DNA from 2 places in the Carboxydocella sp. ULO1 genome. Region 2 is predicted to be linked to the other one. Evidence: predicted binding sites of a transcription regulator. Region 2 holds the regulator's gene; the other holds the start of a gene.
What was found. Region 2 encodes HrcA, which represses chaperone genes, less so after heat shock. Its sites were predicted from a motif close to TGTTAGCACTCNNNNNNNNNGAGTGCTAACA; they were not measured.
Positions count from the first base shown of each region.

Region 1 (16,856 bases), on a different contig from region 2:
GCAGAGGAGGTAAATGAAAGAAAATCACATTCAAGCGGTAATAGAGGTCCTGGCGCAGCCGTTTTTCCTCTAATAACTTGAGGGGATGTTCATTGCTGGCGGCAATTACGCGCACATTAACGGTACGGGTCCTGGTGTCACCGAGACGCCGGACTACGCCATCCTGGAGTACCCGCAGGAGCTTGGCCTGTAGCTCTCGATCTAGAGAGTTGATCTCATCCAGAAAGAGGGTACCGCCATCGGCCAGTTCAAAGAGACCGGGACGGTCTTTGGCCCCGGTAAAACTGCCGGCACAAGTGCCAAAGAGCAGGGATTCCAGCAGTGAGGGTGGCAGAGCAGCGCAATTCTGAGCAATAAAGGCATGGCGCTGCCGTTCTGGACAGGCGTTATGGATAGCCTGCACCAACAATTCCTTGCCAGTCCCGGTTTCACCGTATATGAGAATTGGCGAGGGACTGCAGGCCACCTTGCGGGCCCGGTGGAGGATATCCTGCAGAATCGGGTTCCTGGTAATAATATCGGCAAAAGTGTAGCGGGTACCATTACCCCGAGCAGGGTCAGTTTTTTTGTGACTTGCCAGTTCTTTTTGCAGGGCTAGAATTTTTTCCGATAGCTGGACTACCTGGGTCAGATCTTTAAAGATTTCTACCGCTCCCACCAGTTGGCCGTTTTCAAACATAGGGATGGTAGAAGTGACAGTGGCTACCTGCTTGCCCTGGTAATTGGTATAATGCTGGACATGGTTGAGCAAAGGCTGACGCTGGCGCAGGACATAGTAAAAGGTACTGGTTTCCTCGGTGAGGCCTGGAAAGACGTCCAAAATATTTTTCCCAATAGCTGCTGCCGGGTCTATTCCACCGATATTGGTGGCAGGTTCGTTATAAAAAATGATATTGGCTTTAGTATCAGTAACAATGATTCCTTCATCCAGATTAGCCAGGATTATATCCAATAGATGTTTGTAATCCACCCCTATATCCCCCTTTGCTGGCTGTATGGGTGAACAAATTCTCCATAGCCGGGGGAAAGTCCTTTTTTGTTAGGTTAAACTACCAATTAAGGGGATGAGATTATACTATCTCCACTGCTGCTATAATATCCCGTTGTTTAAAGCTATAACCCCTGTGTAAAAAGAAGAGAGGCCATGTGGCCTCTCTTCAGTCATCATGTTCTCCGTCATTCTGTTCTCCATCATTTATACCATCATGGTCATTGTCTTCATCACCATCGAGAACACCATCATGGTCAGTGTCAGGATTTTTAGGATCTTCTTTTAATACAAATTCTCTACCATTGCTGATTTTGTCCCCATCATCATCTTCATCAAAGTCCATAATACCATCATCATCAGAGTCACTATCGATGGGGTTGGAGCCTATGCTAAACTCCTGGGAATTAGAGAGTCTGTCCTTATCAAAATCCTCGTCACCGTCTTTCATACCATCCCCGTCTGAATCAGCTTTCAGCGGGCTGGTATGGATCACAAATTCCTGATAGTTGTTAAGGTTGTCTCGGTCCAGGTCTTCGTTTCTATCTTTAATACCATCTCTGTCACTGTCAGGGTTTAGAGGGTTGGTGTGAACAAGGTATTCCTGAAGGTTCGTCAGTTTGTCATGGTCCAGGTCTTCATTACCATCCTTGATGCCATCCTGGTCGGTATCGGCTTTTACCGGATTCAAGCCCAGGTAAAATTCCTGTTTAACAGTAAGGCCGTCCCGGTCCGGGTCAGTGTTGGCCAAATTTCGATAAATGCTGAGATGATAGCGCAATTCCCAGCTGTCAGGTATACCATTATGGTTTTTGTCTTTGCTTACTTTGGCATTGGCCGGGTTTGGGCCGCTACCAAGAAGGACTAAAGTAGCGAGAGCGATTGGAGCCATGGTAAAAAAGACTTTACGTTTGTTCATAAAGAACCCCTCCTTAATTTAAAATCTTATCCCGAGCAAGCAGTTAAATTAAGGAGGCTCGCCCGGCAGCTGGCTGGCATGGCTGTGCAGCTTTAGCCCCTATAGCTTTGTGTCGCCGCCTTTCGACGGTTTTACTCTTTTCGGTTATCATATTATACGTTTTCAAAAAGTATTTTAGGGGGGTTTCTGGGAATTAAAAAAATTTTTCCTCAGGCGAGAGAGTGCCATATTGGAGAAATGTTATGCCCCTTGTTTAAAACTGAACAATTGTGCTACACTAAAAGAAATCTCATAAAGCAGGAGGTAAAAATCATTGAAAGTAGCGGCAGCAGTGGCAAAAACCTATGATTATATCGAAGTGGAAGCGGGAGTCCAGGAGGTTCTAAACCAGTTTGGTGGCATGGAAACTTTGATTAAGCCGGAGGAGAGGGTGCTCATCAAACCCAATATGCTGGAGGGATTGCCACCGGAGCGAGCAGTAACCACCCATCCGGAAGTAGTAAGAGCGGTAATTCGTCAGGTAAAGAGGGCCGGTGGCATACCTTTAGTCGGAGATAGTCCTGGAATTGGCAGTGGCATGAAGGCGGCGGAAAAAAACGGCATAGCCGGGGTATGCCGGGAAGAAGGAGCGGAATTGCTGGCATTTGCCGAATCAGCGGAGTATTCCTTTCCTGAGGGAAAAGTAATCCGCAAGTTCCATTTGACCGGTGAACTGCAACAGGTGGATAAAGTTATCTCTCTGGCCAAAATGAAGACCCATTCCTTTATGGGCATCACCGGGGCCGTCAAGAATTTGTTTGGCTGCATAGTGGGTCCAGGCAAAGCTCAGTTTCACCTGCGCCTGAAGCGACGGGACGATTTTGCTGCTATGCTGGTTGACCTGGCCCTGCTGGTTAAGCCGGTTTTTTTCCTGGTAGACGGAATTGTTGGGATGGAAGGCAATGGCCCCCGTAATGGTTCGCCTATTCAAGCGGGAGTGATTTTGGGCGGCACTAATGGCTTTGCTGTTGACCTGGTCATGGGTCAGATGATGGGTTTCAACAGTGAGGAATTGCCGGTATCACGGCTGGCTCTGGCCCGGGGGCTGGTACCGGGGTTGAAGAGGATTGAAGTGGTAGGCAGTGGCCGGGAGTTACGCTGGAATTTTCAGCCCCCCTATAACCTGGAGTCTCTGGATGGGCGGGTCCCGCCTTTTCTGGTCCGCTTTTTCCAGAATCAGTTCACCTATCGGCCGGTTATGAATGAAAAGTGTACCGGTTGCAGCCGTTGTGCTCAGCATTGTCCACCGCAAGCCATAAAGATCGAAAATGGGAAAGCGATGGTAGACTATGAGCAATGTATTCGTTGCTATTGTTGCCAGGAACTCTGTCCCTTTGATGCTGTTATTCTGGAACAGGGATTATTGCTCAAACTGTTCGGTCGGAAAAAGTAACCAGATGCCAGTGGCAGGCATATACTAAGACAAGAAGCTTAATCAGAGCAGAAGGGATTATTGGGTCAGCTACAGCTAGCGGTATTTATGGCCTGGCTAAAGCGGCTATTAAAGAACAAACAACCCCGTGAGTACCAGGGCTCACGGGGTTTATTTTATGATCTGCACACGCTTTTGTTTACGCAGCACCAGGCGCCAGTAGATGCCTTCCCAGCCGGTGAGGGAGTGGTCATTAACAATTTGTTTGGACATTAACTCAAAAGGGCTGCGCGCTACCAGTTGTTCTACTTCTGCTTCGGTAAGGCAGCAAAGCTCGGGCAGGCCACAGCCGGGGATATCGGTCCAGAGGGCGGTAAAAACGGCAATTCCACCGGGTTTAAGCACTCTCCAGGCCTCATCTAATACCTGCTGCCGGTTTTCCTCGATGCTTTCTGTAAAAACATGAAGGAGCCCAAAGCTGTAAATGGCATCAAAGGAGAATTCCCGAAAGGGCAGATTAAGGGCATCAGCCACCAGGCACTCGAACTCTGCTTTTAAAGCCAGCCTACCGATAGCTTCAGCATCAATGTCTACAGCTACCACTTGCAGGCCTTGTTCAAAAAAATACAAGCTATCCCGCCCATTGCCACAGCCCAGGTCCAGAACTGGGCCTTTGGTAGCATGGAAAAGGGGAAGAACCCAGCGGGCAGTCTGGCTGGGTGGAGTATTTTGCGCTTTTTCACTGGCAAGCAGAGTATGAAAATCAAAGGCCATGGGCTGGTTGCCTCCTGTAATTAGACATATCCTTATACAATTTACCAGTTTTATGCTAGATAATCAACAGGAAATTTCACGAAAAAATAAAATATGTGTCTGTATTTTATGCAGGGCAAAGAACTTGCATTTTTGCCTAAAATCAGGTATTATAAGGAATGTGTTAGCACTCTATTTAATTGAGTGCTAATAGTACATAAAGAGGAGGTTTCTCAGTGATGATTAAGCCGCTTGGAGACAGAATTGTCATTAAGCCCTTGGCATCGGAAGAAGTAACTGCCAGTGGGATTGTGTTACCCGATACAGCCAAGGAAAAGCCCCAGGAAGGGGAAGTAGTAGCTGTCGGCAATGGCCGTCTGCTGGAAAATGGTGAGCGGATAGCCCCGGAAGTCAAAGTAGGTGACCGGGTGATCTACTCCAAATATGCCGGTACTGAAGTGAAATATGAAGGCGAGGAATATCTCATCCTGAATGAACGGGATATCCTGGCTGTAATCGAATAATAAGGGGGTTTAGCAAGTGGCGAAGCAGATTATTTTCGGTGAAGAAGCCCGTCGGGCTCTGGAACGGGGGGTAAATACCCTGGCTGAAGCTGTGCGGGTAACTCTGGGCCCCAAAGGCCGCAATGTGGTTCTGGAGAAAAAGTTCGGTTCCCCGCTGATTACCAATGACGGGGTTTCCATCGCCCGGGAAATCGAACTGCCCGATCCCTTTGAAAACATGGGTGCCCAGCTGGTCAAGGAAGTAGCGACCAAAACCAATGATGTAGCCGGTGATGGTACCACTACTGCGACTGTGCTGGCCCAGGCCATTATCCGCGAAGGTTTGAAAAACGTGGCTGCTGGTGCCAATCCCATGATCCTGAAAAAGGGGATTGAGAAGGCTGTAGCCGTTGCTGTTGAGGAAATCAAGAAAATGGCCCGTCCGGTGGAAAGTAAAGAAGCTATCGCCCAGGTTGCTTCCATTTCCGCTGCTGATCCGGAAATCGGCAACCTGATCGCTGAAGCCATGGAAAAAGTGGGTAAGGACGGGGTAATCACCGTTGAGGAATCCAAAGGTATCGGTACCACCCTGGATGTTGTGGAAGGGATGAATTTTGACAGGGGTTATATCTCCCCCTATATGGTAACTGATGCCGAGCGTATGGAAGCGGTGCTGAATGATCCCTTTATTCTGATCACTGATAAGAAAATCAGCTCCATTCAGGAAATTCTACCTGTTCTGGAGCAAGTAGTGAAAACTGGTAAGCCTTTGCTGATCATCGCTGAAGATGTGGAAGGGGAAGCCCTGGCTACCCTGGTGGTTAACAAACTGCGGGGCACCTTCAACTGCGTAGCTGTCAAGGCTCCTGGTTTCGGCGACCGCCGCAAGGCTATGCTGGAAGATATCGCTATTTTGACCGGTGGTCAGGTTATCTCCGAAGAACTGGGCCGCAAGCTGGATGCAGCTAACCTGTCCATGCTGGGTCGGGCCCGTCAGGTCAAGGTAACCAAGGAAGAAACCGTGATTGTGGATGGGGCTGGCTCTGCTGAAGAAATTCAGAAGCGGGTGGCCCAGATCCGCAAACAGTGGGAAGATGCTACTTCCGAGTATGACAGGGAAAAACTACAGGAACGGCTGGCCAAACTGGCCGGTGGGGTAGCGGTAATCCAGGTGGGGGCTGCTACTGAAACCGAAATGAAGGAAAAGAAACTGCGCATTGAAGATGCTCTCAATGCTACTCGGGCTGCTGTGGAAGAAGGAATCGTCGCCGGTGGCGGTACCGCTCTGGTGGATGTAATTCCGGCTCTGGCTGCCATTGAGGCTGAAGGCGATGAAGCTACTGGTGTGGCTATCGTCCGTAAGGCCCTGGAAGAGCCTCTGCGTCAGATTGCCAATAACGCCGGTCTGGAAGGCTCCGTAATAGTTGAAAAAGTCAAGAGCATTGATCCTGGTATTGGCTTCAATGCTCTGACCGGTGAATATGTAGATATGATCAGTGCCGGTATCGTGGACCCGGCCAAAGTTACCCGTTCTGCTCTGCAGAATGCTGCCTCCATCGCTGCTATGTTGCTCACCACTGAGTGCCTGGTAGCCGATGAGCCCAAAAAAGAAGAACCGGCCATGCCCGGTGGCGGCATGCCTCCCATGATGTAAGCCAAAAGAAGGCAGGGATAATTCCTGCCTTCTTTTTATGTGTCATCGTCAAGGAAGTTTTTGGCGAACTCAGCCTGGTCCAGCAAAACCAGGGTCTGATATTCATTGACCAGCAGTTTAAGCAATTTTAAAAGCTTATCAATAATTTCTCCCGTTTTCACTGTACGCTCTACAGCTTCATCGATTTCGCTGCGATGGGAGAAGGCGTTGGCGCTGAGCTGATTGGCGGCACTGGCCATAGATGAATAGGCGGAGGCAAGGGTGCCGAGAAAGCTGATGGTTTCCGAGAGCCGCTGTTTGACATACTGTAGAGCAGTTTCGGTTTCCGGGGGAAGCAGATTGCGAAATTGCTGCTCTTCCTGGCTCATGCCGCCATTCCTCCTTTCACCCTCATTTTATGCATGGATGGGAAGAAAAAGAAATATATCTTATAGTAATGGAAGGAGGGATTGGTGTGGAATGTAGCAGATGGGAAGGTCAACTGCGGGAGGTGATGGTGCAGGCAGTCTGTGCCCGCGGTGAGAAAAATCATATTCTGGAGTTTCAGCTCAAGCCCCTGCATCCAGCCAGCAAAGTCCTGGGCTGCTGGGCGGCAGATCATAACTTTTCCGGTTCTATAATTGGCGATACTGTGATTATAAATGGTGATCTGGAGCTGACCGTCTGGTATGCCTATGAGCAAAACCAGAAAACGGAGCTGCTGAGGGAGAGGCTCAACTATCTCTGTGAGATCGAACTGGAGAACCTTACTGGTCGGCTGGAACAGGGGGAAGAATTGCATTTAACTGAGGAAAAAGAACCCCAGGTCAGCTCTTATTATCTGGAGGAAGAAGAGATCAAGGGTGCGGTGGAGATAGGTTTTACCGCTGAAATCATGGGATTGACCAAATTGCGGGTATTAGCTTATCCTGCCGAAGAAGATTAAGAAAAAAGAAGGAAAAAGAAAAAAACTGTCGAAAATACAATTAAGAGAAAGAGAGAAAGTGCAAGTTGTTACGAGGAGGGAATATGATGGACTGGCGCCGGATTGCGCTGGCTGTAACCGTTGGGTTGGGGCTTGTCCTTTTTTTATTTGGTTGTAGTGGGGACAAGCCAAAAAAGGTAACTGAACGACAACCGGCGGCTGTCAGCCAGGAACAATTGAGAGCTTTTGTTACCACTCTCTCCGGGGTAATAAACAAGGAAGCAGAAGGGTATCAGAAGCTGACTGACAGTATCAAGGCCCTGGGATATGGGAAAACAACACCGGCCCAAACCAAACAGGAAGCCGAAAAACTTCTGGCTTTGAACCAGCAGTTGAGGCAGGAACTGGATGGCCTGCAAACCACTACCCGGGAAATGGAGGAAGCGGAAGGCAATATCGCTACCTGTATTTATTTGCGCAATCAGGTAGTAGAGAAATTTGTTCAGCGCCTGGCCAAATCTCCTGCGCCCAAAACCAGTGAACTAAATGGGGTTTTAAAAGAGTTACGGGAGTCAGAAAGTTTTGCTGAAGCTGCCTCCGGCAAGCTGGCTGTTTTGAAGCAACAGGCAGGCATGGAATAAGGGTTTGCGAAAACCGGCTCAAGCTGGTTTTTTTTCTTTCTTCATAGGCATAGACTTTTTTCACCGAATTAGGTTATATTTAAGGCAGGGAGGAATGAAAAATGGCCAAAAATACCCGCAAACAAACCTTATTATCTTTTGCCAAGTTATTTGGGGCTGCGTTACTGGGAGCTATCGGACTGGATCAGGTCAAAGAAGGGCTGGTATTACTGGCAGCGGTGCCGGGGACATCCTGGCCGGAAGCTCTGGTGCGTCTGGTCCTGGGCTCGGCAGCATTGCTGTTTGGGCTTTATGTGATATTGTGTTTTGTTTACCACTATGACAAGGCACGGGGACGGGTCAAAAACAAAATCAAGTTTCTGGAGTAGATGAGAATGGATAAAAAGTTTAAGATCACTGTCTATTCCAAAGAAAATTGTTGCCTATGTGACAAGGCTAAAGCCATTATCGACAGGGTGAAGCGTTACTGGGAACTGGAAGTGGAAGAAGTGGACATCACCATGGATCCGCAGCTGTTTGAGCTGTATAAGGAGAAAATTCCGGTAGTGGCCATTGATGGTGAACCGATATTTTTCGGTAAAATCAGCGAACTCTGGCTCAAGCGGGAACTGGCGAGGAGAGGAGAGTGAGAGCTTTGGAATTGAAACTGGACGAGCTGGCCGGTCTTTGTGAAGGGCTGGACTTGCCTGCCTACTGGGTGGACCGTTATGGTTTTATCCAGTGGGCTACATCTGCTGCCCTGCAGCGTTTAGGCTGGCCGGAAGGGCTCTGGCAGGGACGGCGGATCAGTGAAATGATGCCCCAGAGCCGGATTTTTGAGGTCCTGGCCGGAGGGCAGTCTCTGCGCTGTCGGGAGCTGACCTATATTGGAGAAACAATCCAGATCTCCTATCAACCTTGCTGGCGCGATGGGGAACTGCTGGGAGTCTGGGCGGTGATCGAACAACAGGAAAAAAGCTGTCTGGAACTGGAAGAAGAAGAAATAGGCGCTTCCCGACTCTTAATTCAAATGTATGAAACGCTGCTGGGTGACCTTCTATTAGGGCTGGCGGTAGTGGACAGCAATGGGGTCATCATTACCGTCAACCAGTACTGGGAAAAACTGTTCGGTGTCAATCTGGCTGAAATCCAGGGTATGCCTCTTAAAACCCTTTTTCCCGAAAGTCACATGGGTCAGGTACTGGCTACCGGTCAGCCCCGGATCGGGGAAACCTGGACCAGGGATGATGAAGTCTATTTCCTCTCTGAATTGCCTTTACGTTGCGGTGAATTGATTATTGGCGGCCTGGTCAAACTGGTGCCGGTGGAAAATGTCGAAACCCGGGATCTGGTGGCTCGCTATCAATTGCTGGAACGGAAGCTGCTTTTTTACCAGAGTGAGCTTTCAGCTTTAAAGCATGAGGAAGACCCCTTTGTGGCCATTATTGGCGAAAATCCGCACATGGTGAAAGTTAAGAATATGGCTCGCAAAGTGGCTCGCGGTGATGCTACGGTTCTGATTCTGGGAGAAAGCGGTACCGGAAAAGAGGTTTTCGCCCAGGCCATACATCGGGCCAGTCCCAGGGCTGATCAGCCTTTTATCAGTATCAACTGTGCTGCGATTCCGGAAAATCTGCTGGAAGCTGAGTTGTTTGGTTATGAGGAAGGGGCTTTTACCGGGGCGGTAAAAGGCGGTAAGGCCGGCAAGTTTGAACTGGCTCATGGCGGAACCCTCTTTCTCGATGAAATCGGGGATATGCCGCTGGCCATGCAGGCCAAAATCCTGCGAGCCTTGCAGGAGCGCCAGATTGTCCGCGTAGGCGGACACAAGCCCATTCCTGTGGACGTTCGGCTGATCGCCGCTACCAATCGGGATCTGGTAGCCATGATGCAGGCCGGGGAATTTCGCAGCGACCTTTATTATCGCTTGTCAGTAATAACTTTACAGTTGCCGCCACTGCGGGAGCGGCGGGATGATATTCCGGCCCTGGTTAAGATGTTGATTGAGAAGTTTAACAAAAAGTATCTGACTTCAGTAGAGGGTTATGACAAGGAACTGGAACGATTTTTGCTAAGTTATAGTTGGCCGGGGAATGTGCGACAGCTGGAGAATGTGCTGGAATATGCTTTTAATATGCTGGAACCAGGGCAGAAACTGCTTACTTTGCAGGATTTGCCGGAACAGGTTACCGGGGGTGGACCGCTGGGAGAAAATGACCTGCGCCTGGAAACAGTAGTAGCGCGGGCGGAGAAAAAGGCGATTCTGCAGGCACTGCAGGCAACCAGAGGCAATCGGATGGAAGCGGCCCGGCTACTGGGGATCCAGCGTTCAGCCTTTTATCAGAAGTTGAAGAAATATGGCTTGTCCGGCAAGGAGGAGGACCATGATTAAGCGATTGATGGATGCGGCCAGACAATTGCATAAAAGTACCGGTACCGTGCCGCCCCCGTCAGCGCTGGAAGATATGATGCTGGATTTGACCCGGCGGGCTTTGCATCTGGCGCGCGGTAAAGCCGAGCGCTGGGTATCCACTACCTGCGGGTATTGCTCTACAGGCTGTGGGCTCTTGCTGGGACTGGAAGGGGATACCCCGGTGGCGATCCGTGGTGATGAGGCCTGTGCAACCAACCGGGGCCAGCTCTGCATAAAAGGAGCCTATCAGTGGCGAACTCTCCGGCATCCGGAACGGGCTACCACGCCAATGGTCCGCAAAAACGGACAGCTGGTGCCGGTTTCCTGGGAGGAAGCTTTGCAGGTTGTTGCCGACAAAATACGGGAAGCTATAGCGGAACAAGGGCCGGAAGGAGTAGGTATTTATGGTTCCGGTCAGCTGACCCTGGAGGAGAATTATGCCCTGACCAAACTGGCACGGGGGGTACTGAAAACACCTAATTTTGATTCCAATACCCGACTCTGTATGAGCGGGACAGTACAGGGGTTGATCAAAGTTTTTGGTGCTGATGGGCCACCGGGTTGTTATGAAGATCTGGACCTGGCGGATTGTTTGTTGATTTTCGGTTGTAATCCGGCGGAGATGCATCCACAGCTGTGGCGGCGTATGCTCAAGAACAGACTGGAACGAGGAGCCCGCTTGATAGTAGTTGATCCGCGCCGCACCATTCCAGCACGAGTAGCAGATTTACATTTGCAGCTACGGCCAGGTACTAACATCTATTTGCTAAACGCTATTTTGCATGTACTGTTCCGGGATAATTTAATTAACCGGGAAGAAGTAGCCCGGCTGGCGGTCGGCCTGGAACGGGTAGAAGAAATCGTGAAAAAATATTCTCCAGCAGAAGTGGCTCCCCTTTGCGGGGTGGCGGCAGTGGATATTGAGCAGGTGGCTCGCTGGATTGCTGAAGCCAAGGCAGCTACCACTGTTTTTGTCCAGGGGGTTACTCAAAGTGCTGCCGGGGTGGAGGCTGTTTCCACCATTTGTACTCTTCATTTGCTGACCGGACATATTGGACGCCCGGGAGCGGCGCCTTTTTCCCTGACGGGGCAGGCGGCGGCCATGAGTGCCCGGGAGGTGGGAGCCAGTGGTTTTCTGCCTGGTTACCGCAACTGGCAGAATCCCCGGCATCGCCAGGAAGTGGCTGTTTACTGGGGGATTAAGCCGGAAGAATTACCCGCAGGTACCAATGACATTGGTACCATGCTGGACATGGTAGCCGAGGGCAAACTGAAGGTAATGTGGAATATTGCCACTAACCCGGTGGTTTCCCTGCCCGAGCAGGCAAGGGTTCGGCCTTTGCTGGAAAAAGTATTTCTCATCGTGCAGGATATCTTTTATCCAGTAGAAACCGCGCAGTATGCTGATGTTTTCCTGCCTGCTGCTCAGTGGGGCGAGAAAACCGGTACTTATACCAACTCGGAACGGCGGGTGAACCTGGCGGAACGGGCGGTGAATCCGCCGGGAATGGCCAAAACGGATCTGGAAATCATTCAGCTGGTAGCAAAACGACTGGGAGCTGAAGAGGCTTTTGCCTGGCCGGATCCGGAAGCGGTTTTTGAGGAGTGGAAAGGACTGTCCCGCGGTCGGCCCTGTGATATGAGTGGTATTACCTATGGCTTGATCCGCCAGGAGCGGGGAGTACAATGGCCTTATCCGGCCGGGGGTGTTAGCCAGCAGCGGCTCTATACTGATGGACATTTCTGGACTGATCCGGAACAGAGCCAGAGTTACGGTGATTTTAATCAGGCTGCGGGCAAGGCCTGGCTTTTTGCTACGGATATACCAGGGGAAATTTTGCGTCCAACTGAGGAATATCCTTTCTATCTAAATACCGGCCGGATTATGGAACATTACCATAGCCGGACCAAAACCAAACGCATTCCCGAGATTCAGCAATTAGCGCCAGAACCCTTTCTGGAAATCAATCCGCTGAACGCTCAGTCCCTGGGCATCAAGGAAGGAGAAAAGGTACGGATTGTTTCTCCCTGGGGGACGGCCGTTGCCCGGGCACGCTTGTGTGACACCGTTGCTCCCGGCCAGGTTTTTCTGCCCTTTCACTTCGGAGATGCCGATTACCAGCAACCAACTGCGGGCAACAACTTGATCGGCAATGTAGTTAACCCTCTCAGCCGTCAGCCATTGTTCAAACTGGGAATCTGTCGCCTGGAAAAGTGTCCTGATTAACGGACACTTTTCCGCATTTTTGGACACTTTTTATTCAAGAGGCGGTAGCCAGGTTACAACCGGTAAGTGGCATAAAATTTGCTAACTCAATATTTGCCTGGAGTAATTCTATAACATAAAGTGAAGAGAAAAACTTTCTCAAAGCGAAGGAGGGAAAAAGGATGTTCCAACAACAAGGCAAAGGGATTTTGCTGGGAGCCGTGCTGATGCTGGCTTTAGTAGTTTTGTTTACCGGCGGCATGGCTTATACTGACAGCGGTGCGTTTTGCAGCAGTTGTCACGTTATGGCAGAAGCCCATAAATCCTGGCAAAACTCGTCTCACCGGGAGCTCAAATGTAATGAGTGCCACGCCCCCCATAACCTGGCGGCAAAAATCCCCTTTAAGGCAAAAAGTGGCCTCAGAGACGTCTGGGCGGTAACTTTAGGGGATGTACCGGCCCAGATTAAAGTGACACCGGAATCGAAAGCAGTTATCCAGGCTAACTGTGTTGAATGCCATCGCACTACGGTGAGCCGGACCCACGTGGAAAAACTTTCCGGCCAGGATTGTACCTTCTGTCACCGGGGTCTGCCCCACGGCAGAACGCAAAAATAGCAGAGGAGGGATACATATGTGGCAAAAGGCGAAAAAATGGTTATTAATCGGTATGTCCATTACCAGCATTTTTGCCCTGGCTGCCTGTGGTTCTAATATTAGCAGTCAGCAGGGTGGGGTTGGCTTAAGTGAGGAAGAAGCTGTAGATTCATCTTTATGGAAGGATAAATATCCCCTGCAGTATGCCAGCTATCTGAAAAACAAAGAGGGCGGGATGACAGAATTTGGTGGATCTGATAAGGTTCCCAAGGCGGATACAGAGCCGGAAATCAAGAAGCTGTTCGCTGGCTATGGCTTTTCCAAGGATTATAATGAAGACCGGGGTCATGTTTATGCCGTTGAAGATGTAACTTCCACCAAGCGCTTAAAACCCAATACCCCGGCAACCTGTATGACCTGTAAATCCACCCAGGTGCCCCTTTTCTACAAAAAACTGGGTGAAGATGGGTATTATAATACCTTGTTCAGCGATATCGCCAAACAGACTAAACATCCCATTGGCTGTTCTGATTGCCATGATCCCAAAACCAATGAACTGAGAGTTACCCGTCCTGCTTTCATCGAAGCGATGAAAAGAAGAGGTATTGATGTCACCAAGGCAACCCGCCAGGAAATGCGCAGCTACGTTTGTGGTCAATGTCACGTGGAATATTATTTTGATAAAGGGAAAGTATTAACTTTCCCCTGGGATAATGGTTTTGGTGTGGATGATATTGAAAAGTACTATGATGCCAAGCAGGGCTTCAAGGATTGGGAACATCCTGATTCCAAGGCACCCATGCGGAAGGTACAGCACCCCGAATTCGAATGGTGGATTACCGGTACCCATGGTACTGCTGGTGTAGCCTGTGCTGATTGCCATATGCCCTACATGCGGGATGCTTCCGGGGAAAAATATTCTTCCCACTGGTGGACCAGTCCTTTGAAAACTCTGGAACAGTCTTGTACCAAGTGCCATACCCAGGGCACAGACTGGCTGAAACAGAAAGTACATGATATCCAGTCCCGGACCTGGGAATTGCAAACTATTGCTTCCAAAGAAATTGCCAAGGCTCATGACCAGATCAAACTGGCTCTGGCTACTCCCGGGGCAGATCAGAATCTGATTGCCCAGGCTCAGCGCAAGGTAGTGCAGGCCCAGTGGCGCTGGGACTGGATTGCGGCGGAAAATTCCCGCGGTTTCCACAACCCTGATATGGCTCTTAACACTTTAGGTAAAGCTATCCTGATGGCCAAAGAAACCCAGGAACTGGCTCAGCAGGCGATGGCCAAAGGGCAAAAGGCACAACCGGTTAAACCGGCTCAATAAGGCAGAACTCCCGGCAAAATTTGCCGGGAGTTCTTTTTAAGTGGTAGTAAATGGCTTAAAGAACTAGTCAAAAATCATTTGCCAAATTGTTGTCGCTGACCCTGGGCTAAAAAGAATGGTACAATTTTTGCATAAGAATATACCGGGGTGAGAACGGGATGAATAAAAAACGACAACTGGCCCATTTGCTAGGGGGCGGCATCGCCATGTTTGTTCTCCTTTTTTTGACCAAAAATCAGGGTTTTTCCCTGGTTGTCCCCTCGTTTGGTGCCTCGGCTATGCTGATTTTTGCCCTGGGAAAGGGTCAGCCGGCCGAAGGGAAAACTGCTTTCTGGGGACACGTCCTGTCTGCCTTGGCCGGAGTGGCAACAGCCAAAATCCTGGGCACTACCTGGTATGCAGTAGCGATAGCGGTTTTTCTGGCTTTTCTGGTAATGCTGGTCACCGACACCTTTCACCCTCCTGGGGGTGCTACTGCCTTCCTGGCCTGTGATACAGGCCAGGGCTGGTGGTTTGTGCTCCTGCCCGTAGCCAGCGGAATAGGTATCATGCTGCTTATCCGTTATATATCCTACCGGCTCACTGAATTAATTCCTGAATCCCGGGTTGAGGTGGAGGAAGGATAACAGGTGTCCTGAAAGATGGACAGTTTTCTTTCTGATTGCACAGTAGTGGAGCAAGCAAAGTTAGCTCATTTTCCTGAAAGGTGGTTTTTCTTAGTCCAATGGAAGTCAAATTTCTCACACAAATTGGTACTGGGAGTTCTGCTACTCAGGTTAGAGAGGTTTTATTAGCTGCTGTGAAAGCGATTGTGCAGGCAGTGGGAGAGCGGGACCGTTATACCAGACATCATTCTCAGAATGTGGCTGAATATGCTAAAATCATTGCCCGTGAGCTGGATTTGCCGTCGGAACAGGTGGAGAGTATCTATCTTGCTGCCTTGTTTCACGATATAGGTAAAATTGGGGTTCCCGACCAGGTTTTAAATAAACCAGGCAAATTAGAGGAAAACGAACTGCTACTGATTAGAGAACATCCATTGATTGCTGGCCGCATTCTGGAAAGTTTCGGCGAGTTCAGGGATATTCTCCCTGCCATTACGCAACATCATGAACACTGGGATGGGAGCGGTTATCCTTTTGGTTTAATTGGGGAAGCTATTGATTTGGGTGCCAGGATAATCGCTGTTGCTGATGCTTTTGATGCCATGACCAGCGATCGAATCTATCGTTCGGGAATGCCTCAGGCCCAGGCCATTGACATTTTGAGTAAAGGAGCGGGTCAACAGTGGGACTCCCGGGTGGTGAACGCTTTTATTAACTGGTGGGAAAAAACCTATAATCCCCGGGGTCGGCACGACTGGCAAATGAAACATATACAGACTATTTATCAAAACTTTTTAAAGGATACGACTGGTGGAAAAGTATTACTCCTTGACGAAAAAGAGATCGAGCAATTTCTCAAACCTCTGCAGTGTTTTGCGGAGCTGCCCATCGAAAATGGTTTGCATTTAAGCTGGTCAAGGCAGTTATTCAGTGACTGGCTGGGGGAGCTGGGACTGGACCAGGTATATCAACAGACCTATCAACTGGTCTTCTCTGAGCTGGTTAGCAATATGCTCAAACACGCTGAGAAAGGGACAATCCAGTGGGGCCGAAATAGTGCCGGGGAAATTGTACTCATTGCCAATGACCAGGGCCAGGGTTTTGTGCTGGAAAAATTGCCGCAGAGCATCATGGTCAGCGGTTTTTCCACCAAAAAGTCCCTGGGCTGGGGACTTCCTTTTATACTGGAGCATTGCCGACAACTGGTAATTGCGAAAACGGAAAGCGGTACCTTTATTGCAATCAAACTTGGTTGTGAACAGATTGAAGACATGGGCCAGACTATTTAGGTGTCCATTTTGGTGGACTGAGTTCCATTAATAAGCACAATTTTAATATGCAAAGCCGTGCTAAACCGCCTCGGGCTGGTTGGCACGGCTTTTGCTTTGTTGTTGGCCGCAAACAACAGCGTTTGCATACCTTTGTGAAGGGAGGGAACAAAGTGGAAAAAATGTGGCGTACTGCAACAAATCTGATGGTTTTTCTCACCTTACTGGCAGTTGCCACCATTGGCCTGATGGGCAAATACTGGCTAATCGGTGATAGCCGCGGAGTTTTCATCTATGGTGGCATCTTTTTTATGATTTCCGGTATTGCTCTCTATGTCTGGAAAAGTACAGTATTTCCCAATGAGGAGGTAGAATGGCGTGACTAAACAACAGGACATGTCCAGGCGCAAGTTTTTAACCCTCCTGGGGGGTATACCGCTGGCTGGTATTGTAGTATCATCCACCTCAGTCTTTACCCAGTATCTGTATCCCCCTGAATCCCTGCGGACTCCACCCAAGCCAATGGAGGTGGCAGCTGAAGGGGAGTTAAAGGTAGGGGAGCTGAAGGAATTTGAATACAATGATGCTCCGGCGGTACTGGTGCAGGTGAAAGAAGGGGAATACAAGGCCTTTTATCGCAAATGCACTCACCTGGGCTGTGTAGTGATTTTTAACCAGGAGCAAAA
Region 1 covers NZ_BDLQ01000031.1:15,724-32,579, forward strand. The annotation lists gene ULO1_RS06075 (sigma-54-dependent Fis family transcriptional regulator) at 1-970, opposite strand, end outside; gene ULO1_RS06080 (hypothetical protein) at 1,158-1,907, opposite strand; cyclic di-GMP riboswitch class I at 1,969-2,053, opposite strand; gene ULO1_RS06085 (DUF362 domain-containing protein) at 2,221-3,339, shown strand; gene ULO1_RS06090 (class I SAM-dependent methyltransferase) at 3,490-4,092, opposite strand; gene groES (co-chaperone GroES) at 4,311-4,595, shown strand; gene groL (chaperonin GroEL) at 4,612-6,228, shown strand; gene ULO1_RS06105 (hypothetical protein) at 6,264-6,596, opposite strand; gene cotE (outer spore coat protein CotE) at 6,683-7,153, shown strand; gene ULO1_RS06115 (hypothetical protein) at 7,240-7,773, shown strand; gene ULO1_RS06120 (DUF2627 family protein) at 7,875-8,141, shown strand; gene ULO1_RS06125 (glutaredoxin family protein) at 8,148-8,402, shown strand; gene ULO1_RS06130 (sigma 54-interacting transcriptional regulator) at 8,399-10,144, shown strand; gene ULO1_RS06135 (molybdopterin oxidoreductase family protein) at 10,137-12,392, shown strand; gene ULO1_RS06140 (NapC/NirT family cytochrome c) at 12,554-12,988, shown strand; gene ULO1_RS06145 (ammonia-forming cytochrome c nitrite reductase subunit c552) at 13,005-14,297, shown strand; gene ULO1_RS06150 (HPP family protein) at 14,456-14,923, shown strand; gene ULO1_RS06155 (HD domain-containing phosphohydrolase) at 15,022-16,191, shown strand; gene ULO1_RS06160 (hypothetical protein) at 16,344-16,556, shown strand; gene ULO1_RS06165 (ubiquinol-cytochrome c reductase iron-sulfur subunit) at 16,549-16,856, shown strand, end outside.
Region 1: the regulator HrcA is predicted to act here: its motif matches at 4,254-4,284, upstream of groES (co-chaperone GroES).

Region 2 (15,417 bases):
TACACTGCCCGCCTGCTGGCTAAAATGGTAGCAGATGTTGTCAAGAAATAAAATCAGGAGTATAATCGTTGTTAAGTATAGAGAGATAGGGGATGGGGACAGGTGCAATATTTATTACTGGTATTGACAGCTTTTTTCTGGGGTGGGGCCTTTATTGCTGGAAAAGTGGCAGTAAAGACGACACCCCCTTTTGTCGTGGCTTTTTTACGTTTTCTGATAGCTGGTATTTTACTTTTGTTGCTACTGAGGCGTCGGGAGGGTTGGCCGGACTGGCGGAAGAAAGAAAATTTCTATGGTCTTTTCTTTTTAGGTCTAACCGGGGTGTTTGGCTATAATATGCTATTTTTTGAGGCTCTCAAACATACTTCTCCTGTCAATGGTTCCCTGATTGTGGCGGCCAATCCCGGAGTTACGGCTTTAATCAATCGCTTCTGGCATGGTGAAAGACTGGGGCCACGGCGCTGGCTGGGGATTCTGCTGTCCTTTACCGGGGTTACTCTGGTCATCTGCCGGGGAGATCTGGAGCTGCTGGCCAATTTGCGCTTTAATTTTGGCGATATTCTGCTGGTGGGCGCTACTTTGTGCTGGGCCCTTTATTCCATCAAAGGCAAAGAGGTCATGAACAACTTTACTCCCCTGGCGGCCACGGCTTTTGCCTGTACGTTCGGGGCCTTATTACTCTTGCCTTTTGCCCTCTGGCAGGGGGGGCAACAGGGATGGAGCTGGCTGGGACAGGCCCAGCCCTGGCTGGCCATTATCTTTTTGGCAATTTTTGCTTCTGTGCTGGGGTTTGTCTGGTGGTACCAGGGAGTGCAGGCTATCGGGGCATCCCGGGCTGCCATTTTCATCAATCTGGTGCCCATTTCAGTGATGCTGATGTCAGCCCTGCAGGGGGAAAAGTTGACCTGGGTACAGCTGCTGGGAGCAGCCCTGGTGCTGGGTGGGGTTTATCTGACCTCCATGGCTAAAGTCCAGCCTGGCCGGGCACACTAAAAAGTAAAAGCCTGGTTGAAAGGATGGACCCCTGTGCAAAAACTGGTGCTGGTACTGGCACTGACGGTGACTTTCTGGGGAGTGGCAACAGCCTACTCTGTATTTGTCCACTGGGTGAAGCCGCCTGCTGACCCCTGGCAACGAACGGTACAGGGGCTGGAGCGAAGCTTCAAAAAGGTGGAAAAGCGACTGACCGTGGAACTGGCGGCCCGCAGGGCTTTGCTGAAATACTGGCGAAAGGAAGACGGACATGAGTAGCAAAAGCGGTGGAGTGGCCCGGGCGGCCGGTATTTTAATGGTGACCATGATATTAAGCCGCATCCTGGGACTGGTAAGGGATCAGGTGCTTACTGCCCGCTTTGGCAGCAGCCATTTAACTGATGCTTATCTGGCGGCTTTTACCATACCCGATTTGCTATATAACTTGCTGGTGGGTGGCGCCCTGAGCGCCGCCTTTATTCCGGTTTTTTCCTCCTACCTGGCCCGGGGGGAAGAGAAAGAGGCCTTTACTGTTGCCTCTACAGCTATCAATCTGGTTATGCTGCTTCTCAGTCTGGGGACAGTGCTGGCCATGATATTTACCCCCGCTCTGATGCCCCTGGTAGCTTACAAGTTTCCTGCTGAGACCAGGGAAATAACCATTTATCTGACCCGCATTATGTTGCCTTCGGTGCTATTTACCGCCCTTAACGGGCTGATGATGGGCATTCTCAATTCCTACAAGCATTTTACCGCTCCGGCGGTAGGGGCACTCTGGTATAATGTGGCCATCATCCTGGCTGGTTGGTTTCTCGCCCCCTGGCTGGGGATTGCAGCCTTTCCGGTGGGGGTCTTGCTGGGAGTAATGGCCAATTTCCTCTGGCAGTTGCCCCGGGTGAAAAAAATAGGCTTTCGTTACCGGCCGGTACTGGAGCTCCGGCATCCTGGCCTGCAAAAAATGCTGTGGCTGATGTTACCGGCTTTACTGGGGCTGGCGGCTAATCAGATCAATCTGATTATCAATCAGAATCTGGCTTCCGGACTGGATGCAGGCAGTATCACAGCCCTACGGGTAGCCAACCGCCTGATGGCGGTACCTCTGGGGGTTTTTGCCTTTGCGATTGGGGCTGCGGTTTTTCCCACCCTTACCTCACTGGCGGCTGTGGGCAAAATGTCGGAATTCAAAAACACTCTGCTGGATGGCCTGCGTTCGGTTTTTTTCATTACCCTGCCGGCAGCCGCAGGTCTGATGGCATTAGCAGAACCCATTGTGCGCCTGCTGTTTCAGCAGGGCAAGTTTTCTGCTGCTGATACCCGGCTGACAGCCCTGGCCCTGTTCTGGTATTGTCTCGGCCTTTTTGCCCAGGGAGCGGTGCTGGTGGTAACCCGGGCTTTTTATGCTTTGCAGGATACCACTACTCCTGTAAGTGTGGCAGTGGTAACAATCTTAATCAACTATCTACTGAATGTAGCTATGGTGGAGCGCTTTGCAGCGCCCGGGCTGGCTTTTGGTTATTCGGTTACAGGTATTATCAATTTCCTGGCTTTGCTTTATCTTTTGCGGCGCAAGACCGGGCCTCTCGGACTGTCCCAGCTGGTGCGTTCCTGGGGCAAGGGCAGTATAGCTGCTCTGGTGATGGGGATAGCGGTTTATTTCCTGGACCAGGGGCTGGTGCAGGTGGTCCCGGTCAGCCAGAAGGGAGGGCAGTTGCTGGAAGTACTGCTCACTGTGACAAGTGGAGCTGCCCTGTACTGGTTGCTGGCTCGCCTCTTCAAAATGCAGGAAGCGGAACAGGTGCGCCAGCTGGTGCGGCGTTTGAACAGGCAACGAGCGGCTTAGCTCTTGCCTGTATTTTTTTTCACCTCGGAGAAATACTAACCTCAGCAGGCAGAGTTTGGCTGAACGAGGTGAGAGTATGCGCTGGTTCGGGGGTAAAAAGAGCAATTCGCTGAAAGCACGGGTTCAGTACCTGCAGGGACGGTTTCAACAGGCCCCTGATTTTACTATTCGCTATTTTCGCATTGGCAAAAGCCTGGAACAGGAAGGCGCCATTGTTTTCTTGAAAGGCATTGTTGATCGCACCATGGTCCATGCCGATATTCTGCGGCCTTTGCTGATCTGGGGGCGGCAGACGGAGAGCGTGGACTGGCAGGCAACAGAATCTTTGTTGTTATCGGTAGGGCAAATCAAGGAACTGGGAAACATAGAGGAGGGGGTACAGTCCCTGTTGCGCGGGGATACCCTCTTGTTGCTGGATGGGCTGGACCTGATTTATGCCATTAATACCCGGGGCTGGGAAAAACGGGGCATAACGGAACCCTCCTCGGAGCCGGTTATTCGTGGTCCTCATGATGGCTTTACAGAAACCCTGGTCACTAACCTGTCCCAAATTCGGCGGCGGCTGAAAACCACCCGGCTCAAAGCCAAACGTTATCAGGTGGGGAGATATAGCAAGACTGATGTGGCTTTGCTTTACCTGGATGGTATCGCCAATCCCCAGGTAATCGAGGAGCTGGAGAAACGGATCGAACAGCTGGATCTGGATGCTTTGCAAAGCAGTGGCCAACTGGAACAACTGATCGAAGATAATCCCTATTCTCCTTTTCCCCAGATTCAGTCCACCGAGCGACCGGACAAAGCAGTGGCCAATTTACTGGAGGGCCGGGTGGTTTTGGTGGTGGATGGTAGCCCCCAGGTGCTGATTGCCCCGTCGGTTTTCAGCCAGTTTTACCAGAGTCCGGAGGATTACGGTTCCCGCTGGCTAATGGCCACTTTTGTGCGCCTGATGAGGCTGGGCGGGTTCATAGTGGCTCTGACTCTGCCGGCAATTTATATTGCCTTGATTTCTTTCAATTATGAGATGATACCTCTGCGCTTATTGATACCTCTGGCGGAAAGCCGTTCCCGGGTGCCTTTTCCGCCCATAGTTGAGGCAATGCTGATGGAAATAACCATTGAGCTGTTGCGGGAAGCGGGGATTCGCCTGCCCAGCCCTATCGGACAAACTATCGGTATCGTGGGCGGTCTGGTGGTGGGCCAGGCGGCCGTGCAGGCTGGCCTGGTCTCCAATGTTATGGTAATTGTAGTAGCGGTGACAGCCATTGCATCTTTTGTGGTGCCTACCTATGATGTGGGCTTTTCGGTACGGCTTTTGCGTTTCCCCCTTATGTTTCTGGCCTCAGCCTTTGGGCTGGTGGGGATTGCAGTGGGTTTGACCATGTTGCTGGCCCATCTGGCTATTCTGGAGTCGGTAGGTACTCCTTATGCCCTGGGTATCAGCCCCTTGCGCCTTAAGGACTGGCTGGATTCAGCTATTCGTGCGCCTAGCTGGTTTCTGAATCAGCGGCCTACCATCGGTCATCCCTTGAACCGGACCAGACAGCAGACGGGAAAGGGGGAGAAAAAGCATGAGTAAAACGGCACCAGCAGGCAAGCTTACCCGACAACAGCTATTTTTCCTTATTTCCGGGATCCAGATCGGGGTGGGTATACTTTCCTTGCCAGCTGGTTTGCACAAGGTTGCCCGCCAGGATGGCTGGATTTCCGCCTTTATTGCGGGGTTAATGGCTGCCCTGGGACTGGTGTTTATCCATCTGGTTTGCCGCCGCTTTCCCGGACAGGCCCTTTATGATATTCTGGACAGCGTTTGGGGGAAATATCTGGGTAAATTCTGGACTGGATTGTTTATTATCTATTTCTGGGCTACAGGGGCGGTAATTTTCTGTATATATTTGGAAATCCTGCAAATCTGGATGCTGCCCCTGACACCGCGCTGGGTCCTGATTATCCTTTTAATGTTACCGGTTTTTTACCTGGTATTCAATGGGTTGACTGTACTGGGACGTTTTGCGGAAATGCTGTTTCTCATCAGTGCCTGGATTGTGATCCTTCTTTATTTCCCTCTGCGGGAGGCTCACTGGTATTATCTCAAACCCATCGGTACGGCAGGCCTGAAAGCCATCCTGCTGGGGAGTTTTAAAGCAGCTCTGGCTATGCTGGGGTTTGAGTTTTACTGGCTGGCCTATCCCTATACCAGTCCACGGCGGCGCTTGCTCTTCTGGGCCCTGGCTGCCAATGGCCTGGTTACTATTCTCTACATGGCAGTAACAGTAATTGCTTTTGCTTTTTATAGCCCGGAGGAGATTGAAAGCTGGCGCTGGCCGACTCTGGGCTTACTCAAGGTGATTCAGTTTTCTTTTATTGAGCGGATGGAATATGTGATTTTAGCTCTTTGGGTGCCGGTAGTCCTTTTGACTGTGATTGGGATGTTTTATGGTGCCGGTTTAGGAACAGCGCATTTGCTGAAGCGTAAGGATCATCGTTATCTAACTTTGCTTCTGGTCCTGCTGGCAGGGGTTGTCGACATATTTTTACCTGATGCTGATAAATTGAGTAAACTGGGAGATTATCTGGGTTATGCCGGTTTAGGGCTGGGGATCCTCCTGCCAGGACTAAGCTGGTTGCTGGCCAGTTTGCTGCCCAGGGGAGGGATGAGGAATGAAAAGAATTAAAACCCTGGCTCTGGGCTTGATTCTATTAATCACCAGTGGTTGCTGGGATGCCAGACCCCTGGAAGAAAGCACCATCACCCTGAGTGTGGGGATTGACCGGGATGAACGGGGACGGTTGCTCATGACCACCGTGGCTCCAGTGCTGGAGGAAGATGCGAAAAAGAAGGTACTGGTTGTCTCCACTCTGGCCCATACTCCCCGCCAGGCTCGCATGAATCTGGACCGGATGTTACCAAATCCGATCAGTGGTGGTAAACTCCAATTTATTTTGATCGGTGAGGAACAAGCCCGAAATGGTATCCGGGGTATCATGGATGTGTTTTTCCGGGATCCTGGCAATCCTTCTACTGCCTATGTGGGAGTAGTGGAGGGCAAGGCCCAGGAGCTCTTTATGCAGGAATATCCTGATAAGCCCCGCATTTCCCTTTACCTGGCCAGCCTGGTCAAACACGGTAAGGGGGAAGGAAAGGTGATACCTGTTACAGTGCAGCGCCTGCGCACCATGATGTATGATGAAGGCCAGGATACCTTTTTGCCCTATTTTCGCCGGGGGGCCAAGGAAGTTAGCCTGGCTGGCACTGCGTTGTTTATAGAGGACAAATTCAAAACAGTCCTGCCGCCACGGGAAAGCGCCTGGCTCTCCCTGGTTAACGGCGATACCAGCAGAATAAAACTTACTATGCGCTGGCGCAAGGATGAACTGGAAACACCTGATGACTTCCTTTCGGTCTGTTATTTTGCCGAGGATCGGGACTTCAAGGTGCATAAAGGAGAGGGGTGGAAAGTGGAAATAAATCTAAAAACCAGGACGTCCCTGGAGGAAGTTCCCTGGGATTTAGATTTAAGTGATAAAAAAACTGTCAAGAAAATACAGAGTTTTTTAAGTCAGGAAGCTCAGAGGGAAATCATGAATATGTTGCGGTTTGTACAGAAAGTGCCTGCTGATGTCCTGGGTGTGGGCCAGCGGATACGGGCAGAGTTCCCGCGGGAATGGCAAAAAATGGACTGGAGGCAGGAATTTCCCCGGGTAAAGTTTCAGGTCAAGGTTCAGGTGGATATTGCCCGCACTGGATTGACCAAATAGGATTGCTCCTCAGGGCAGAAAATGCTATAATATTTTGGTAACTGATGCCCTGAAGGAGGACAGAACAGCATGGTCCATGACCATATTCGCAATTTCTGCATTATCGCTCATATTGACCACGGCAAATCCACTCTGGCCGACCGGCTGTTGGAATATACCGGCACCTTAAGTGAACGGGAAATGACGGAACAGGTGCTGGACTTGATGGAACTGGAAAAGGAACGGGGTATTACCATCAAGCTGCAGGCTGTGCGCCTCAATTATAAGGCCAGGGATGGCAGGGAATACATCCTCAACCTGATTGACACACCTGGCCATGTGGACTTTACCTATGAGGTATCCCGAAGTCTGGCCGCCTGTGAAGGAGCGCTGCTGGTGGTGGATGCCTCCCAGGGGATTGAGGCCCAGACTCTGGCCAATGTCTATATGGCCTTAGAGCATGATCTGGAAATCATCCCGGTAATCAATAAAATCGACCTGCCCAGTGCCGAGCCGGAGCGGGTGCGGCAGGAGATTGAAGATGTAATCGGTCTGGATGCTTCTGAAGCCATCCTGGCTTCAGCCAAAGCCGGTATCGGGGTGGAAGAGATTCTGGAAGCCATTGTAGCCAAAATTCCGGCTCCCAAGGGGGATCCTGAGGCTCCCCTGCAGGCCTTGATTTTTGACAGTCACTTTGACCCCTACAAGGGGGTAATCGTCTACTTCCGGGTAGTGCAGGGCACCATCAAAAAAGGTATGAAGATTCGCTTCATGGCCACGGGCAAGGAGTTTGAAGTCACCGAAGTGGGGACTTTCCGGCCTTTCCCGGTGCCGACAGAGCAGCTGTCGGTGGGTGAGGTGGGCTATCTGGCGGCCAGTATCAAAAATGTGAAAGATACTACTGTTGGGGATACTATTACCGAAGCGGAGCGGCCGGCTGCTGAGCCTTTGCCCGGTTACCGCAAGGCCACGCCCATGGTCTTCTGTGGCCTCTATCCAGTGGATAGCGGGGATTATGAGGATCTGCGGGATGCCCTGGAAAAGCTCAATCTCAATGATGCGGCCTTAATCTATGAGCCGGAGACATCGGTGGCGCTGGGTTTTGGTTTTCGCTGTGGGTTCCTGGGGCTGTTACACATGGAGATTATCCAGGAGCGCCTGGAGCGGGAATACGGCCTGACTTTGATCACTACTGCCCCCAGTGTGGTCTACCGGGTTTTTCTGACCAACGGGGAAGTAATCGATATCGATAACCCTACCAAATTGCCGCCGCCTACTCAGATCGAACACCTGGAGGAACCCTATGTCAAAGCCACCATCATGGTGCCCAACAATTTTGTCGGGGCAATTATGGATCTGGCTCAGGAAAAGCGGGGCAATTTCCTCAACATGGAATACCTGAGTGAAAGCCGGGTCATGTTGCATTATGAACTGCCCCTGGCGGAAATCGTTTATGATTTCTTTGATCAGCTTAAATCCAGGACCAAGGGTTATGCTTCTTTTGATTATGAATTCATTGGCTACAAGCCATCCAAACTGGTCAAACTGGATATACTCATCCACGGGGAAGTGGTGGATGCCCTTTCCTTTATTGTCCACAAGGACAAAGCCTACCAGCGCGGGCGGCAGATGGTGGAAAAACTGCGGGATCTCATCCCCCGCCACCAGTTTGAAATCCCTATCCAGGCGGCCATCGGCAATAAAGTCATCGCCCGGGAGACGGTCAAGGCTTTACGCAAAAATGTACTGGCCAAGTGTTATGGCGGGGATATTACCCGGAAGAAAAAGCTGCTGGAAAAACAAAAAGAAGGGAAAAAGCGGATGAAGCAGGTGGGAAATGTGGAAATTCCCCAGGAAGCCTTTATGGCAGTGCTCAGTATTGACCAGAAATAAAAGAGGCCGGGTTTCCGGCCTCTTTATACTTCGGCAATGGCATCAGTGGGGCAATTTTCCAGAGCTTCCCTGGCCTCATCCTCCAGGTCATCTGGCACCTCATCCACAATGGCTTTGGCTTTGCCTTCATCATCCCAGTCATAGACATCGGGGCAGGTGCTGACGCAGGCGCCACAGCTGATGCACAAATCAGGATCTACCTTGACTTTCATGGTCTCAACCTCCTTCGCCTACAGTTTGCCCGAAAGGGGGAAAAATATGCTGGGGGTCTATGTTCATGTTCCCTTTTGTTTGCGAAAATGCCATTATTGTGATTTTTATTCCCGGCCGGCCAGCGGGGAAGAAAGGGAGCGCTATCTTGACCTTGTTTGCCAGGAAACGGAAGCGGCTGTCCGGCAGGTGCCGGAACGAGAAGTGGATACCATTTTCCTGGGGGGCGGTACTCCGGGGCTGCTGGGTCCAGAGGGCATAAAAAAAATTCTGCAGGCTATTGCCGGGAATTTTCATATCATCAATACCGTTGAAATAACTATGGAGACAAACCCCGGGGCAAATAGAGATATCTGGCCGCTAATGGCAGCAGCAGGCATCAACCGGGTGAGTCTGGGTGCTCAGGCGGCCCAGGAGCGACTGTTACGGGTTTTAGGCCGCTGCCATACCTGGCAGGAAGTCCAGAACACGGTGCAGGCAGTTCGCCGGGCTGGCTTAACCAACCTCAATCTCGACCTGATGTACGGATTGCCGGGACAATCCCTGGCGGACTGGCAGGAAACAGTAGCAGCTGCCCTGGCGCTGGAAGTGCCCCATCTCTCCCTTTATGCCCTGAAAGTGGAAGAAAATACCCCCTTTGACCGCTGGGAAAGGGAGGGCAGGATAACCCTGCCGGAAGAAGAGGAATGGGCGGAAATGTACTGGTGGGCCAGGGAAAAACTGGAGACAGCAGGTTACCTGAATTATGAACTGAGTAACTTCGCCCGGCCAGGATTCGAATGCCGGCATAATCTCAAATACTGGCGCCGCCAGCCTTATCTGGGACTGGGGCCGGCAGCCCATTCCTGCTGGGGGAATGTACGCTGGGCCAATCCCGCCAGCCTGGAGGAGTGGGAAGCAGAAGTTCGGGCTCGGGGCTGGAGCGGGCAGCTGGTGGAAAGGCTGAGCGAGAAAGAAATCCTGGCTGAACAGGTTATTCTCGGCCTGCGCCTGGCCGAAGGAGTGGTTCTGACCCCGGAAATTGAGGCAGAATGGTCAACAGTTATAGCTTCTCTGAAGCAGCGGGGTCTGGTCCAGGTTTCGGGAAACAGGCTTAAACTCACGCGGCAGGCCTGGTATATTGCCAATGAAGTGATGGCAGAGTTTATCTAGTACCTTGACATTCCCTGCCCCAGGTGGTATTTTTTAAGTAGTGGCCTTTAGCACTCGTCTGGTGAGAGTGCTAACAACGGGCCTGGCGGAAGGTGATGAGGGATGCAATTGGATGAGCGGAAAAAGCGCATTTTACTGGCGATTATTCAGGACTATATTGCTACCGCTGAACCGGTAGGCTCCCGAACCATTGCCAAAAAGTATGAGCTGGGGGTGAGCCCGGCTACTATACGCAATGAAATGGCCGACCTGGAAGAAATGGGCTATATCGAACAGCCTCATACTTCAGCGGGGCGGATTCCCTCAGACCTGGGCTATCGCTATTATGTGGACTTTTTGATGGAGAAATACCGCCTGGCTGATGAAGACCGGGAATACATCCGCCAGGGGTTTGAAACCAGACGGATGGAAGTGGCCCAGGTGATTCAGCGGACTGGCCAGCTGCTGTCCCAGATGACCAATTATACCACAATAGTGCTGGGACCACAGCTGGGCAAAACGGGGATTAAGCATGTGCAACTGGTACCGGTAGAACCAGGCAAGGCCTTGCTGGTCATGGTCAGCCTTTCCGGTCTGGTACAGAACCGGCTCATCGAGATTCCGGAAAATTTGTCTGCCGAGGATTTATGGCAGATTAGCCAGGTATTGAATGCCAAGCTCCATGGCAAAACCATAGCCGATATTCGCCGCACCCTGTTGCAGGAGATTTATTCTGAACTGGCCCGGCAACGGGCGGTGGCGGAACTGGTACTGGATTTACTCAGCCAGGAGGAGCTTCTGAGCGGGGAGGAAAAGGTCTATCTGGCCGGGATCCTCAATATTCTTAACCAGCCGGAATTTCGCAATATCGAGAAAATCAAGACTCTGTTGTCCCTGCTGGAACAGGAGGAACAGCTGCGCCACCTGGTTCAGCCCGAGGATGAAGGCTTGCTGGTGCGAATCGGGGCAGAGAACCCCATTCAGGTGATGCGGGATTGTTCCATGATCACTGCTACCTATACGGTCGATGGTCAGGTGGTGGGAGCCATCGGGGTACTGGGCCCCACCCGGATGGAGTATGCCCGGGTGATGGCCCTGGTGGAATATATTACCGAAAACCTCTCCCAGATGCTGACCGATTTTTACCGCCGCACCTAGAGCGGCTGAAGGAGGTAAGGCAATGAGCTTAAAACAGCAAGCTGTCCAGGCCACCGAGGTGGATGAGAAACTGGCAGCTCTGATGACCAATGCCAATGCCATCAGGGCCATTGCCGCTGCTGTGGAAGGCACTCTGGGTCCTAAAGGTCTGGATACCATGCTGGTGGATAAATTCGGTGACGTGGTCATCACCAATGACGGCGTCACCATTTTAACGCTGATGGAAGCCAATCATCCGGCCGCCCGATTGCTGATCAATGTGGCAAAAGCCCAGCAGGCGGAAATCGGTGATGGTACTACCACTGCCACTGTGATGGCCGGGGCCCTGGTTGCAGAAGGGGTTAACCAGGTAGTACGGGGGGTGCCGGTCACCAGGGTGATCGAGGGCATCCGGATAGGAGTCAGGGGAGCCCTGGAGTTTATCGAGCAACAGGCCCGCCCTGTACGCAGCCTCAAGGATCCCCTGCTCTATCGCATTGCCTACATAGCCGGACGGGAAAACGAGGATATTGCCCGCCTGGTAGTGGATGCAGCCCGCCTGGTGGGAATCAAGAAATTGAAGGAACCGGGCTTTAAGCTGGCAGATACGATTGTGGCCGAGGAAGGGGCCGATAACCAGGTCTTTTCCGGGGTGATCATCAACAAGGAACCTATGAATGACGAGATGCCCCGGGACCTGCGGGATGTAAAAGTCCTGATCATTGATGATGCCCTGGAACCGGAGGAGCTGGAAGATGAGGCCCTGGCTACTGAGGCCGGTTTCAATCGCTATATGGAATTACAGCAGGAATTCAAGGATAATGTGCGCAAAATCGTGGATCTGGGTGTAGGACTGGTTATCGTTGACCGCGGGGTAGAGGCCTGGGCGGAAGAAACTCTGACTGACGCCGGAGTGATGGTGTTACAGCGGGTTTCCAACAAGGAACTGCGCAAGGCAGCGGAACATACAGGAGCCCGACCCATTAAACGCACCGGTCTCAAGCGCTCCCCGGAAGAACTGGTTCGCTATCTGGGCCAGGCCAAATGGGTGCTGGCTGATGAGCGCCTGGAACATGTGCGGATTCTCGGTGGTGCTGGTAAACCTATGGCTACCGTGCTGGTGGGAGCCGCCACTGAAGAAGTAGTCGGTGAACGGGAGCGGATTGCCAAGGATGCCGCTTCCTCCGTTCAGGCTGCTGTTTGTGGCGGGGTAGTGGCCGGAGGCGGTTCCCTTGAGCTGGCTGCTGCTCGCCAGGTGGAAAAACTGCGGGAAAACACCCGGGGTATGGCTGCCTATGGTATTGATTGCGTGGTGGCTGCCCTCAAACGGCCCCTGGCCCAAATCGTGGAAAATGCCGGCTTCAATTCTCTGGAGAAACTGGGGGATGTGGTAGCTGCTCAGGCGGAAAAAGGCAATAACGCCCTGGCCATAGATTGTGACAGCGGTCAGGTAGTGGATATGTGGGAACTAGGCGTGGTTGATCCGGCCCTGGTGAAACTGCATGCTTTGCGCGCTGCCGGGGAAGTCGCTGAAGCTATTCTGCGGATTGATACCATCATCCGGAAAAAAGAGGAGAAAAGCAGCAAGCTGGAGCCAGAAATGGAGGAATAGGGAGACATGACCCAGATGGAAGAGGATAAAAAAATGGAAGCCAATGAACAGGAACCGGCCGGGGCCGGAGCTGCTCAGGAACAGACGCAGGAACCCGGTCAGCTGGAACAGCTGCAACAGCGAATAAATCAACTGGAACAGCAGCTGGCCGAGGAAAAGAATGCCCGCTTGCGGGCCCTGGCTGATCTGGAAAACTTCCGACGGCGGGCCCGGCAGGAACGGGAAGAACTGTTGAAATATGAGGCAGAAGGCCTGATTACAGCCCTCTTGCCGGTTATTGACAATTTTGAACGGGCTCTGGCGGCTACCGGAGAAGAAGGCCAGTTACGGCAAGGGGTGGAAATGATTTACCGCCAGTTGATGGAAGTCCTGACCAGAGCAGGGCTGACTCCGATGGAATGCCAGGGCCAGGAATTTGATCCTCACCTGCATCAGGCTGTTATGCAGGTCCCAACTGAAGAACAGCCGGAAAACACCATTGTGGATGTGTATCAAAAAGGATATTATCTCAAGGATAAGGTAATTCGCCCGGCCATGGTCACAGTGGCCGTCAGAAACTGAGCAACATATAATCTTTAGGAGGGTGAAGGACAGCTATGAGCAAGATTATCGGCATCGACCTGGGTACAACCAACTCCTGTGTAGCAGTAATGGAAGGTGGCGAAGTGACGGTTATTCCCAATGCGGAAGGGGGCAGAACCACTCCTTCTGTGGTGGGCTTTTCCAAAACCGGGGAACGGCTGGTGGGCGAGGTAGCCAAGCGCCAGGCGGTAACCAACCCGGAACGGACGGTGATTTCCATCAAGCGCCACATGGGCACAGATTATAAAGTAAACATCGATGGCAAGCAATATACTCCCCAGGAAATCAGTGCTATGATTCTACAGAAATTGAAAGCTGATGCGGAAGCCTATCTGGGTGAACCGGTAACCAAAGCGGTAATCACTGTACCGGCATACTTCACTGACAGCAAGCGCCAGGCTACCAAGGATGCCGGGCGCATTGCCGGTCTGGAAGTAATGCGGATCATCAATGAGCCTACCGCTGCGGCCCTGGCCTATGGTCTGGATAAGGAAGAAGACCAGACCATTCTGGTTTATGACCTGGGTGGTGGTACCTTCGATGTCTCCATCCTGGAACTGGGGGATGGGGTCTTTGAAGTCAAGGCTACTGCCGGTAATAACCGCCTGGGTGGTGATGATTTCGACCAGCGCATCATCGACTGGCTGGTGGCCGAATTCAAAAAAGAAAACGGCATCGATCTGTCCCAGGACAAAATGGCTATGCAGCGATTGAAAGAAGCAGCAGAAAAAGCTAAAAAAGAACTGTCCAGCACCACGGTGACCACTATCAGCTTGCCCTTTATCACTGCGGACCAGAACGGGCCCAAACACCTGGAAATGACCCTGACCCGGGCCAGGTTTGAAGAGATGACCGCTGATCTGGTGGAAGCCACTATGGGTCCCACCCGGCAGGCTCTGAAAGATGCGGGTCTGGAGCCCAAGGATATCGACAAGGTCTTGCTGGTAGGCGGTTCTACCCGGATTCCGGCCGTTCAGGAAGCTATTCGCCGTTTCCTGGGCAAAGAACCTCACAAGGGTATTAACCCCGATGAATGCGTAGCAATTGGTGCTGCCATCCAGGGGGCAGTGTTGTCCGGGGAAGTCAAGGATGTAGTCTTGCTGGATGTTACGCCCCTCTCCCTGGGGATTGAAACCCTGGGTGGGGTGTTTACCCGGATTATTCCGCGCAACACCACTATTCCTACTTCCAAGAGCCAGATTTTCTCCACTGCGGCGGATAACCAGACCCAGGTGGAGATCCATGTCCTGCAGGGTGAGCGGGAAATGGCAGCTTACAACAAGACCCTGGGCCGGTTCATCCTGGATGGCATTCCGCCGGCACCGCGGGGTGTACCGCAAATTGAGGTTACTTTTGACATTGATGCTAACGGGATTGTGCATGTTTCCGCCAAAGACAAGGCGACCGGGCGGGCCCAGAGCATTACCATCCAGTCCTCTTCCGGTTTGAGTGAGGAAGAAATCCAGCGTATGGTCAAGGAAGCAGAAGCCCATGCGGAAGAAGACCGCAAGCGCAAGGAAGAGGTAGAAATCCGCAATAATGCCGATTCCATGGTTTATCAGGCGGAAAAAACCATCAAGGATTTCGGGGATAAGGCGGATCCGGCCAAGGTGGAAGCAGTGAAAAAGGCGGTAGAAGAACTGAAAACTGCCCTGGCTGGCAATAATATTGATGAGATCAAGGCCAAGACCGAAGCCCTGACCGCACCCCTCTATGACCTGACGGCGGCCATGTACCAGCAGCAGGCCCAGCAGCAGCCGCCTCAGAATGACAGTAAAGACGGTCAGGATCCCAATGTGGTAGATGTGTAAACTGGCGGGGGAGGAGACTCCCCCTTTTCCTAATTGCCGCAAAAAGTTTGAGGTGGTAGCTGATGAGCAAACGGGATTACTATGAGGTGTTAGGGGTTGGCCGTAACGCCACCGAAGAGGAAATCAAGAAGGCGTACCGCAAATTGAGCAAAAAGTATCACCCGGACCTCAACCCTGGAGATAAAAGCGCCGAGGAAAAATTCAAGGAAATCAATGAAGCCTACGAGGTGCTGTCTGACCCCCAAAAGCGGGCTGCCTATGACCAGTTTGGCCATGCCGGGGCCCAGGGCTTTGGCGGCCAGGGGGGCTTTGGTGATTTCCAGGGCGGCTTCGGTGGTTTTGGGGCCGAGGAAATCTTCGGCGATATTTTCGATATGTTTTTTGGCGGTGGTAGCCGTAAGCGCCAGGGCCCGCAGCGGGGTTCTGACCTGAGTGCGGAAATTGAGCTGACTTTTGAGGAGGCGGCTTTTGGCACCACCAAAACCATCGAAATT
Region 2 covers NZ_BDLQ01000012.1:46,306-61,722, forward strand. The annotation lists gene spoIIP (stage II sporulation protein P) at 1-51, shown strand, start outside; gene ULO1_RS03170 (DMT family transporter) at 103-993, shown strand; gene ULO1_RS03175 (hypothetical protein) at 1,027-1,251, shown strand; gene murJ (murein biosynthesis integral membrane protein MurJ) at 1,244-2,812, shown strand; gene ULO1_RS03185 (spore germination protein) at 2,889-4,388, shown strand; gene ULO1_RS03190 (endospore germination permease) at 4,381-5,484, shown strand; gene ULO1_RS03195 (Ger(x)C family spore germination protein) at 5,471-6,568, shown strand; gene lepA (translation elongation factor 4) at 6,638-8,440, shown strand; gene ULO1_RS03205 (ferredoxin) at 8,464-8,652, opposite strand; gene hemW (radical SAM family heme chaperone HemW) at 8,699-9,802, shown strand; gene hrcA (heat-inducible transcriptional repressor HrcA) at 9,905-10,939, shown strand; gene ULO1_RS03220 (TCP-1/cpn60 chaperonin family protein) at 10,962-12,530, shown strand; gene grpE (nucleotide exchange factor GrpE) at 12,537-13,091, shown strand; gene dnaK (molecular chaperone DnaK) at 13,127-14,923, shown strand; gene dnaJ (molecular chaperone DnaJ) at 14,986-15,417, shown strand, end outside.